Regions from separate parts of the Synechococcus sp. H60.2 genome, predicted to be linked through region 2. Evidence: predicted binding sites of a transcription regulator. Region 2 holds the regulator's gene; the other holds the start of a gene.
What was found. Region 2 encodes HrcA, which represses chaperone genes, less so after heat shock. Its sites were predicted from a motif close to TTAGCACTCNNNNNNNNNGAGTGCTAA; they were not measured.
Positions count from the first base shown of each region.

Region 1: the regulator HrcA is predicted to act here: its motif matches at 1,979-2,005, upstream of groES (co-chaperone GroES).

Region 1 is NZ_JANSIZ010000046.1:8,214-11,623, reverse strand. Features, by position in the region: gene groL (chaperonin GroEL) at 1-1,519, opposite strand, end outside; gene groES (co-chaperone GroES) at 1,586-1,897, opposite strand; gene NW845_RS08535 (PhzF family phenazine biosynthesis protein) at 2,142-2,954, shown strand; gene NW845_RS08530 (apocytochrome f) at 3,009-3,410, opposite strand, start outside.
Region 2 is NZ_JANSIZ010000029.1:13,540-16,949, reverse strand. Features, by position in the region: gene tilS (tRNA lysidine(34) synthetase TilS) at 1-895, opposite strand, end outside; gene hrcA (heat-inducible transcriptional repressor HrcA) at 948-2,126, opposite strand; gene NW845_RS06325 (urease subunit gamma) at 2,462-2,764, shown strand; gene NW845_RS06320 (urease subunit beta) at 2,816-3,223, shown strand; gene NW845_RS06315 (hypothetical protein) at 3,360-3,410, shown strand, end outside.

The sequences.
Region 1 (3,410 bases), on a different contig from region 2:
CGTTTTGCAGGGCAGAGCGAGTGACTTTGGCCGGGTCAACGATGCCCGCTTCAAACATATCCACATAGGCGTCGTTCTGGGCGTCGTAACCCACCGTGAAGGGTTTCTCTTTCACCCGCTCCAGCACGATCGAGCCGTTCTGGCCGGCGTTCTCGGCAATGCGGCGCAGCGGAGCGCCCAGAGCGCGGGCAACCAGCATGGCCCCCACCAGCTCATCGCCAGACAGGTTGGCCTGCGCCCACTCGGTGACCACCGGCATCAGGTGCGCCAAGGTGGTACCGCCGCCGGGGACGATCCCTTCTTCCACCGCCGCCTTGGTGGCGTTGATGGCGTCCTCCAGGCGCAGCTTGCGATCCTTCATCTCGGTTTCGGTAGCCGCGCCTACTTTGATCACCGCCACACCGCCGGAGAGCTTGGCCAGACGCTCTTGCAGTTTTTCCTTGTCGTAGGTGGAGTCAGTTTCCTCAATTTGGCGACGGATTTGCTCGCAGCGGGCTTTGACAGCCGCTTCGTTGCCTTCCGCCACGATGGTGGTGTGGTCTTTGGTTACTGTGACGCGACGGGCCGAGCCGAAGGAGTCGAGACGGGCGTTCTCCAGCTTCAGGCCGCGTTCTTCGCTGATGACCTCACCGCCAGTCAGGATGGCGATGTCTTCCAGCATGGCCTTGCGGCGATCCCCAAAGCCAGGCGCTTTCACCGCTACCACGCTCAGCACGCCCCGCAGCTTGTTCACCACCAGGGTGGCCAGGGCTTCTTTCTCGATGTCTTCGGCGATGATCAGCAGCGGGCGACCGGCGCGGGCCACTTGCTCCAGAACCGGCACCAGGTCTTGTACCAGGGTGATTTTCTTGTCGGTAATCAGGATGTAGGGGTTTTCCAGAACCGCCTCCATCCGCTCCGTGTCGGTGACGAAGTAGGGGGAAATGTAGCCTTTGTCAAAGCGCATCCCCTCCGTCACTTCCAGCTCCGTGGTCATGGACTTACCTTCTTCCAGGGAGATGACCCCTTCGCGGCCCACTTTGTCCATGGCCTCGGCGATCATGCGGCCCACTTCCTCATCGTTGCCGGCGGAAATGGCCGCCACCTGGGCAATGGCTTTGGAGTCTTCCACCGGGCGGGCATGTTCGGCGATCTTGTCCACCAGGAACTTCACCGCCTTGTCAATGCCGCGCTTAAGGGCAATCGGGTTGGCGCCGGCGGCTACGTTTTTCAGCCCTTCTTTGACCATGGCATGGGCCAGGACGGTGGCGGTGGTGGTGCCGTCACCAGCCGTGTCGTTGGTCTTGGAAGCCGCCTGACGAATCAAGGAGACGCCAGTGTTTTCAATATGGTCTTCCAGCTCAATTTCTTTGGCGATGGTCACCCCATCGTTAACAATTTGGGGTGCGCCAAATTTTTTCTCCAGCACAACATTGCGTCCTTTGGGGCCAAGGGTAACGGCTACGGCTTCTGCCAAAATATCCATGCCGTGTTCAAGGGCGCGACGGGCTTCTTCGCTAAAAATGATTGACTTGGCCATACTCAACCTCTCAAACGTAAATGGACTAAGGGCGATGTAGAGGATCGATCGCTGAAGGACTGAAAATTACTGAACGATTGCGAGAATATCCCGCTCAGCCAGCAGCACGTACTCATCGCTGCCCAGCTTCACTTCTGTGCCGGCGTACTTGGAGTAGAGCACTCTGTCGCCAGCTTTCAGTTCCATCGGGATCAATTTGCCCTCGTCATTGCGCTTGCCAGGCCCAACTGCGACCACTTCCCCCACTTGGGGTTTTTCTTTGGCGGTATCGGGCAAAAAGATGCCACCCGCCGTTTTTTCGTCCTGCTGGGCAATCTTGACCAGCACGCGGTCGCCTAGCGGCTTCAGCGTAGAGACGTTGAGAGTTACTGCAGCCATGACAAATATCCTCCGTAAGGCCTAAAACGCGAGGCTGAAGGGTTGTATCGAGCGCAAACCTAAGCTTCCGTAGTCGAGGTTTTAGCACTCTCGGCTTACGAGTGCTAGTCTATCAGTCGACTTTCCAGCCTGACAATAGCCCCTTTTGGCGGGATCCCCCTTTTTGCCGGGTACGGTTGGGTGCGGATCTCTCTACTTCTAGGCCTGTTGTGGGATCATGGCATGAGGTGGGCTGAACAAGCAGGTGCGGATCCCGTTGTTTCAAGTGGATGCCTTTACGGCCGTGCCTTTTAGGGGCAATCCGGCAGCGGTGTGTTTGCCGCCTCAGGAGCTGCCGGCAGCTTTGATGCAAGCGATTGCGGCGGAGAACAACTTGTCGGAGACGGCTTTTTTACTCCTCCAGGGATCCCTGGGCGATGTTCCCCTCTACGGGCTGCGCTGGTTTACTCCCACCACCGAGGTAGAACTCTGTGGGCATGCCACCTTGGCCGGTGCCTATGTGCTCTTGACCGAGATTCACCCAAAAGCTCAGGAGGTGGCCTTTTCCACCCGCAGTGGCCGGCTGCAGGTGCGGCGGCAGGGGGAGCGGCTGGCGATGGATTTTCCCGCCCAGTTCCCGGAACCCTGGCCAGAAGGCCGGGAGCAAGTGGCCGCGGCTCTGGGGATCCCACTTGTAGAGCTGTACCGCGGCAGCATGGGGGTAGCGGTGCTGGCTTCTGCACAACAGGTGCAGCAGGTGCAGCCGGAGTTGGATCGGGTTCAGACGCTGCCTGTCTCGGGGTTGATCGTCACCGCCTCTGGGGCAGAGGGGGAAGGAGAGCCGGATTTTGTCTGTCGTGTTTTTGCCCCCCAGTTGGGGATCCCGGAGGATCCCGTAACTGGCTCTGCCCAATGTCTGTTGGTGCCCTATTGGTCAGAGCGCCTAGGCCGAACTGAGCTCAGGGTGCGGCAGCTCTCGGCGCGGGGAGGCGAGCTCTGGTGCCGCCATCGCGGCCCGCGGGTGGAGATTGCTGGACAAGCCGTGCTGGTAATAGCGGGAGAGTTGCGGATTCCCTAGAAAAAAACACCCCGGCTGATTCCGGGGTGCTGGAAAAGTACTGGAACAGTTGGGCTAGCCCAAAAGTTCTGCCGCTTGAATGAGCTCCACTTGCTTTTTCTTGAGCACCAGCAGAAGCTGCGTGATAGCCACCGCTGCTAGGAAGGCCACCAGCCATTTCACCCGATCCGGGCTCTGCAGCACCAGATCCCGCTCTACTTGGCCAAAGCCACCTACGTTGGGGTTGTTGGTAACCGGATCCCCTTCTTTGACGCTATCGCCAATGTTAACCACCAACTCCGGCCCTGGCGGCACCACGAGGTGCTTCAGTCCGCCTTCGGTCTCGAAGCTGAGTACCCGCGTGCCTGGCAACTCGTATTCGGGCGGCACCAGGGCGGCCAGCTCAGCCGGCAGGTCGCTGAGGTCGGATTCGACGGTGGCAATGCTGGCTAGGCGGCCAGTGGCGGGAGCGCGGAA
Region 2 (3,410 bases):
GGAGCCGCATCCCGGCTTCCACCTGCTCAAAAGTTGGGTGATGGGGCAGCAGCAGCGACAAGAATTGAAACATCACCTGCCGCTGCAAAGCCAGGGGCGCAGCCCGCAAGGGATCCCGCTGCAGCCCCGGCAAAGCGGGCTCGTACACCTGTAACCACAGTTGGGCGGCTTGCGCCACCACCAGCTCATGCTCTGCCTGCAACAGTGTGGCTGCCCGATTCAAAGCCGCTTCCAGTTGCGGGTTAAAGTGCTGCTTGAGATAGGGCATCACCTCTAAGCGAAGGCGGTTGCGGCCATGAGCCAGATCCTGGTTGCTGCGATCCGGCCAGACCGGCAACTGGTATTGTCGGCAGAACTCTTCCGTTTCCCAGCGGGAAAGGCCCAGCAGGGGACGCACCAACCAAGCGGAGGTGGGATCCCGCTCGTCCAAACGCCGTTGCCAATCTAGGCTGACCAGGCCGGCAGCCCCCGTGCCCCGCAGCAGGTTCCACAAAAACGTCTCCGCCCGGTCGCTGGCCGTGTGCCCTGTGGTCACCACCTCGCAACTCCAGGTGCGCGCCCATTTGTTCAGTTGCTGGTAGCGCCAAGCCCTGGCCCCCGCCTCATCCCAGCGGATGGGATCGGCAGTCTCAACGGCGTGGGGCAGGCCCTGCTGTTGCAGCCATCCCTGCAAAAACTTGGCACACTCCGTCTCATCGGCTGACCAACGGTGATCACAGTGCAAAACAAAGATCTGCCAGCCCCAGCGAGGCTGCAAATCCCGCAAGATCTGGAGCAGGGAAAAAGAATCTTGTCCGCCAGAAAAAGCTACCAGCAGCCGCTGGCCGGGGCGAAGCAGTTGCCGCTCGCGAATGGCACACTGAACCCGCAGGTGAAGAGGAGAAAGCCTGGCCACAGTTGGCTATTGCTCGGGGGCAACCCAGACCTCGCGTTCTCCCTGGGATCCCTCAGGCAAGGGCCCGAGTGAGATGGGAGGCCACCGTCTGCACAGCAGCGATGCTCCGCTCGTAGGCCATGCGGGTCGGCCCCAGCAGGGTGACCGCACCCAGGGGCGCCGAGCGGCGGCGATAAACTGAGGCAATGACCGTGCAGTGGTGCAGAGATTCCAGCGGGTTCTCGCTGCCAATGTAGATGATCACGGGAACGTTGTGGGATGGATCCTGCTCTGGAGTGCTAGAGGATGCCTTGTTCCTGGCCGCCGTGGCCGAAAGAGTTGCTTCGCCCGTGGACGGGCTATCTGGCATGGAATAGAGCCCGATCATCCCCTGAAGCTGCTCGGATCCCTTTTCGATCAACTGGGCCACCGCCTGCATCCGCTGGGCCTGGGAAAACTCCGGCTGCCGCATCAGCTCCGTCATGCCCGCGCTGAACACCTGTCCCAGCGAGGGCCGTAGGTAGCGCTGCACTACCGAGCGCAGCAGTTGCTGCAGCCAATGGCTGTAAGCGCGAAACTCCTCATCCAGCTTCAACCAGCTCAGATCCTGCAGCTCGGCAAAAGTCTTGCCCCGCAACTTCAGGGTGAGAAAGTTGCTCAGTAGCTGCAGCTCATCTTCCAGATCCTCGCGCCGATCGTCGGGCCACTCCGGTGGGCTAACCAAGGCCGAATGGGTTTGGTAGGAATCCGTAACCACTAGCACCATCACCCGCCCTGGCCCCACCGGCAGCAACTGCACATGGTGAACGGCTACCACCGGCCCCTGGGGAGGGGTGATGAGAGCGATGCAACCGCTCAAGTGGGCCAAAAGCTGTGCCACCCTCTGCAAGAGGCTATCGAGGTCGTCCCCCAGCTCACGGTTGAGCTGATCCAGCAACTGCTGCAGCGCAGGATGGGGCTCCGGCTGGGGAGCATCGCTCGGGATCTCATCCATGTTGGCGGAGGTCAACAGATCGTTCACATAGACCCGATAGCCAAAGTCAGAAGGGATCCGACCGGCAGAGGTGTGGGGCTGGAACAGCAACCCAACCTGCTCCAAAGTGGCCAAGTCGTTGCGAATGGTAGCCGTGCTGACTCCGAGGTTGTAGGACTGGGCCAAGGTTTTGGAGCCGACAGGTTCTGCCGTGGCAATATACCTGCGCACCGTTGCCCACAGGATCTTCCGTTGTCTGGGAGTCAGTTCGAGTTTCATGGCTGCTCAAAAGAACCCAATCAACACCTGCTAAGGGGAATTAGCCAATGGATCTCAGGTCAACCAAGCTAGGGCTAAATGAGGATCGGATAAAGTTTTACTTCTATTTTTAACTTTATTGTTACTCTTTCATCATGGGTGGCAGGGGCAGAAAGTAGCAACGGCAGAGGTGGAAAGAGGTGGAAGCTCTTGGTTTGGCAAGAAAAGCGAAACCCCCTGTAGCCTCTGCAGCCTTTTTTCGCCCAGAGGTGGTACTAAAGTGTTAAGTCAACTCTAGGCTAAGTGAGCCTGCTGCTGTCTGTTCTGTATCGTTTTGTATCTTTCGAGGTTGCTCCATGTACTTGTCCCCCCAGGAGAAAGACAAGCTGTTGATCTACCTGGCCGCCCAGTTAGCTCGGGATCGGCGGCAGCGGGGCCTCAAACTCAATTACCCCGAGGCGGTGGCCTACCTGAGCGCAGCCATCTTGGAGGGGGCGCGGGAAGGGAAAACCGTTGCTCAGTTGATGAGTGAAGGGCTGACGTGGCTGAGCCGAGAGGACGTGATGCCAGGGATCCCGGAGATGATCCCGGAAATTCAAGTAGAGGCAACCTTCCCCGACGGAACCAAGCTGGTGACCCTTCACCACCCCATTCGCTAGCTGCTTTCTAAGGATCTCCCAAAGACCCAGAGACTTCAGGAGGTTGTCCATATGGCTCGCAAATCCAAAGCCACACCTGCTGCCGACCCTGAACCAGCCCCGATCCCGGGAGAGCTGTTGCTGGCAGAGGATCCCATCCAAGCCAATGTCGGGCGGGCCACTGTGACGCTGGAGGTCACCAACCGGGGGGATCGGCCCATTCAGGTGGGATCCCATTTTCACTTTTTCGAGGTCAACCGAGCCCTGGTGTTCGATCGCGCCGCCAGCTTTGGCATGCGCCTCAACATCCCTTCCGGCCAAGCGGTGCGTTTTGAGCCGGGGCAAACCCATCGGGTCACTCTGGTGGCGCTGGGAGGCAAGGGGCTGGTGCATGGCTTCAACCGGCTAACGGAGGGCAGCGTCCGCTCTGCAACGCAAAAGCGGCTGGCCCTGGCCCGATTGCAGGAGTGGATGGGCTAGGTGGCTAAGCGCTATGGACATAACGCCCCCCGAAGCATGCAGCTTTGGGCATCTAGGCTGAGGCTTGGCCATATCCCCATCCCGCCTCAAATTTAGGAGAGTAGGGCTATCCAATTCTTCCTCTAGGATCTGGCCAATGTTAGAGCGTGAGACCGTTTGGTGGATGGGGGTACAGGGCTTGGGGCTG